2 regions of the Solibacillus cecembensis genome follow, and region 2 is predicted to be linked to the other one. Evidence: riboswitches for the same ligand, from Rfam matches in the RefSeq annotation. Region 2 holds a riboswitch; the other holds the start of a gene.
What was found. A riboswitch is a leader RNA that binds a small molecule or an ion and turns the genes downstream of it on or off. The one in region 2 is predicted to bind FMN.
Positions count from the first base shown of each region.

Region 1 (2,410 bases), on a different contig from region 2:
CAATTAGGTACAAAAACACCGACAAAATTACAGCTGTATCAGGAGTTTGCACCGTTCATTGAGGAGCAGTCTTTAGGCTTTAAAGAGTATCATCCCTTTAAAGGTAACTTTACAGAAAAAGGCGATAATTTAGTGCATCAGCTGCCAGAGGACCATATGTATGATGCTGGTTCAGCCGCGCTGTCAAATTATAAAGGCGCATTAATTGATACGTTCGGTGAGAGTTATGATCAAGTGTTGCTGACAAATGAAGAGGGGACACAAATAACGCTCAGTTACATGGGGGAAGTTAGTGAACCGATTGAATTAACAGGAAAAAAGACGAATTATAATTATTTTAGTTATCAAATGCGTGATGGTTCAACCTATTTAAGTCCGAATTTCCGAATGAGTTTTAGCGATGTAAAGGATGCATTATTAAATATGACGACCGAAGCCAATGATATTTATCACACCGCTATTTTGCCGGATGTTTCCTTTCAAGTAAAAGTAAAGAGAAAAACGGTAACGGTTACTTTTGATGAGCTATTGGATTTAGACAAATATGATTCGGTTCAAGCGATGCGTATGATTGAAGGGATTCTTTTAACGGCAGCTAGCTTTAATAAAGAAGTGAAATTTGAACAAATCAAGCAACAAGATTGGGGCGGCTTTCATTTTTCAAAACCGTTACCTAAGCCAGTTGCTCCAAATTTAATTGTCTATGATTTTAGTACAATTGAATAATGTGAAAAAAAGAATTGTAAGCAGATGGCTTTACAATTCTTTTTTTTATCTTATAATGAAGGTGTAACAAAATTTAATATTGATTCATCTTCGGGGCAGGGTGTAATTCCCGACCGGCGGTAATATAAAGTTGTAGCCTTTGACCATTTACTTGGAGGACGCTACATAAACTTTTCGAGCCCGCGAGCCACGTTTTTTGTGTGCAGGATTTGGTGCGATTCCAAAGCCGACAGTATAGTCTGGATGGGAGAAGATGGAGGTACGGTCGTCATTTCATGAAAATGCCGTGTTTTTAGTAACCACAATTTTGTTTTTCTAGTAATTAGAAAGACTCTCTTTCTTATACAAAGAAATAGGATTAGGTTACGTTACGTTTTAAAAAACATGGAATAGACCTTTATTTAAGTGTGCCTATTCTCCCTTATGCTTCTTTATTAGCATAAGGGTTTTTTCATGGAATGATTTTGATTCGTCCTTTCTTCTTGCAGAATGAATCAGCAATGAGGAGAGATTTTTTATGCGCAAGAAAAGTTTAAAGTTACGTTCATTCGTAACAATCGGTATGTTGAGTAGTATTTCGTTTGTTTTGATGTTACTTAACTTCCCATTACCATGGTTCCCAGTATTTTTACAAATTGACTTTAGTGATATCCCTGCATTAATTGCAGCGATTACAATGGGACCAGTAGCAGGTATTTTAGTAGAGTTGATGAAGAACGTGTTAGATTGGATTTTTACTGGCGCACCAGAAGGTATTCCGGTAGGACATATCGCCAACTTTGTAACAGGTATTTCGTTTGTCATCCCAGCTTATTACATTTATAAAAAGTTCCCATCAGTAAAAGGGCTTATTGGGGGATTAGTAATAAGCACATTCATTATGTCATTAGGTATGGCTGTCTTAAATTACTTTGCGTTTTTACCAATGTATACGTATTTATTAGGAATGCCTGAATTTAATATGTACGAAACGATTATTTTAGGTATTTTACCGTTTAATATAGTAAAAGGAATTATACTATTAGTTATTGCGACGATGGTCTATCGCACGATGCGTGTGTGGATCGAAAATCAGCGCGCACAGTTTTTAGCATAATTTTGTATAAGTCAGCATGCCAGTAATAGGGGTGCTGGCTTTTACTTTTTAAATATAATAAAAATAGAGTGTTGTAATCAAGCGATGAGACTGGTATCATATTGTACATTGTTGCGAAAAATCAATTTATTTTGAGAATAGCAATTATCAATCGAACATCATAGGAGAGACATCAATGGATAAAAAAGTACCCTTTTCAACATACGCTGTCATTGGAACGATGTTATTTGGCATGTTTTTTGGTGCAGGTAACTTAATTTTCCCTATTCAAATGGGACAGCTTGCAGGCACAAATTTTTGGCCAGCACTTATTGGATTTTTAGTAACAGCGATCGGTTTACCATTCTTAGGTATTTTGGCGATTGGACTTTCGGGAAGTAACGGTTTGAAGGACTTAGCGAGTCGCGTGCATCCGGTTTTTGGCGTGTTATTCGCACTTGCACTGTATTTAACAATTGGTCCGTTTTTTGCGATTCCTCGTACTGCAACGGTACCGTTTGTAGTTGGGTTTGAGCCGTTTATAGCACCTGATCAAATTAAGCTATGGCTAGCAGTCTTTAGCTTCGTCTTTTTTGCTATCGTATTTTA
Region 1 covers NZ_JBNNMF010000016.1:62,159-64,568, reverse strand. The annotation lists gene ACQKIH_RS14715 (hypothetical protein) at 1-726, shown strand, start outside; FMN riboswitch at 809-985, shown strand; gene ACQKIH_RS14710 (ECF transporter S component) at 1,244-1,822, shown strand; gene brnQ (branched-chain amino acid transport system II carrier protein) at 1,998-2,410, shown strand, end outside.
Region 1: it holds a riboswitch for FMN, as region 2 does, so the genes downstream of both, ACQKIH_RS14710 (ECF transporter S component) here and ribE (riboflavin synthase) in region 2, are expected to answer to the same signal.

Region 2 (2,410 bases):
GTTATATTGATTCGCCTGCTCTTGAATTTGTTCAAATACAGGGATAAAATATTTAGCTTCATTTATGAGTTCCGTTTGATCTGCGGTGAACCCAAGACTTAAAAAGAAAGCATGTTCCTTCATGATTCGAGACCAAAAACGTATTTCCTCCAATGATTGCGTAACAAATGTAGGAATTCCTATACCTCCTCCAGTACTAGTTATCAATGCCTAATGTATTCGAGGAATATTGAATTCATGCTCTAATAAAACTGATTGTTTGCTCGGAAAGGGACGGATGGTTGTCCCATCATTTCATACGCAAACTAATAAAAATCAGGGTCACACCACTAAGTAGACAAATCATTTTTGCAAATGATATTTTATCACTCAGCCCTGACAAGCCTATACCAGTCGTGATAATGAAAATGATAGGCCCGATTAGCGCAAGTGATGAATTCACAATAAACGCCTTTTCTAAATCATTTAATTTAAACATAATATATGCAGCAATAATATCTACGCTTCCCGAAAGGATACGCAATAATACGATATATATAAGTGCTGTTTGCATTGATCAACCACCTTTGTCTTCTTAAATTCATGTTTAGTCAAATGTATGCTTGGCTATTTTCAATTATTAAAGGAAATCGAGTGGGGGGATTTTGATCTCATCATTTTTCATGAGCAAAAAATAAAACGGGTTCAAAACTTATTTTGCATTGATAAAAATAGTTTGCTATAATGGGCGTCATAGTTGAATAGTCCTTCGGGGTCGGGTGAAAGTCCCAATCGGCGGTGATGAAGAAATTCTAAGCCCGCGAGCCTTTTTGGCAGGATTTGGTGTGATTCCAAAGCCGACAGTATAGTCTGGATGAGAGAAGGATGGATTAGGCGTTTTATGAACCCTTTGTGTAATTTTACCGTTTACACCGAGGCTTATTTCGTGATGCCTAAATGAGAATTTTCTAATCACCCCGTAGAGCACCTTCTATGTGGTTTTTTTGTTTTTCAAAGAAACCTGTACAATTTCATATGTATTTCCTTCGGGGTCGGGTGAAAATCCCAATCGGCGGTGATGAAGCAATTCTAAGCCCGCGAGCCTTTTTGGCAGGATTTGGTGTAATTCCAAAGCCGACAGTATAGTCTGGATGGGAGAAGGAAATAAAAATGGTCGACTTTTTTCAAAAATAGATGAAAATAAGTTTATTTGACGACGCCATTTTTATAACTCTCATTAAAACTCCGAGCGATTAGCGGGGTTTTTTCTATTTTATAGGATGAGGTGAGAATGATGTTTACAGGAATTATCGAGGAGTTAGGAACGATTCACCAGATGAAATCAACTCCTCAAGCAATGGTATTATCCATTCAAGCGAAAAAAGTGTTAGAAGATGTAAAACTTGGAGACAGTATCGCGGTAAATGGTGTTTGTCTAACGGTGACCAATTTTACAAGCAATGCATTTACGGTAGATGTTATGCCGGAAACGGTGAAAGCATCGAGCATTCAACAATTGCAAAGCGGCTCAATGGTTAATTTGGAGCGTGCGATGGCTGCAAATGGTCGTTTTGGCGGACATTTTGTATCAGGGCATATTGATGGAGTTGCTAAAATCCTTCAAAAGCGCCAAGTGGCCAATGCTGTTTATATTGACTTGGACGTACCGGAAGAACTGTTAAAAAACTGCTTAGTAAAAGGCTCCATTACACTAGATGGTACGAGTTTAACGATTTTTAATGTCACATCGTCTTCATTAACCGTTTCATTAATTCCACATACGTACAAAGAAACGGTACTCGGTATGAAAAAAGTAGGGGATCTCGTCAATGTTGAAACCGATTTATTTGGTAAGTATATTTTGCAGCATTTAACGAAACGTCAGTCCAACAATCTTTCAGCGGATTTTTTACAACAACATGGATTTTAAGGGGAGAACCGAAATGTTTCATACAATTGAGGAAGCGCTAGAGGCGTTAAAAGCAGGGGAAGTCATTATTGTGGTGGATGATGAAAACCGCGAAAACGAAGGAGATTTTTTAGTATTAGGTGAACATGCGACACCGAAAAATATTAATTTTATGGCAACATATGGGCGCGGTTTAATTTGTACACCGATTTCACAAAGTATTGCGGACAAGCTACAACTAAAGCCGATGGTCCAAACAAATACAGATGTCCATCAAACAGCATTTACAGTAAGCATTGATTATAAAACAACAACAACCGGCATTAGTGCGTTTGAGCGCTCGGATACGATGTTGGCAATGGTAGATGAAGACGTTCGAGCTAAGGATTTTAGAAGTCCCGGGCATGTGTTTCCACTTCTTGCAAAAGACGGTGGCGTATTAGAACGTAGAGGACATACGGAAGCAGCGGTCGATTTGGCGAAGCTATGTGGTTCCGCACAAGTAGGCGTGATTTGTGAAAT
Region 2 covers NZ_JBNNMF010000008.1:94,406-96,815, reverse strand. The annotation lists gene ACQKIH_RS09125 (DUF2935 domain-containing protein) at 1-177, opposite strand, end outside; gene ACQKIH_RS09120 (DUF2619 domain-containing protein) at 290-553, opposite strand; FMN riboswitch at 741-869, shown strand; FMN riboswitch at 1,018-1,146, shown strand; gene ribE (riboflavin synthase) at 1,274-1,909, shown strand; partial or broken gene ribB (3,4-dihydroxy-2-butanone-4-phosphate synthase) at 1,923-2,410, shown strand, end outside.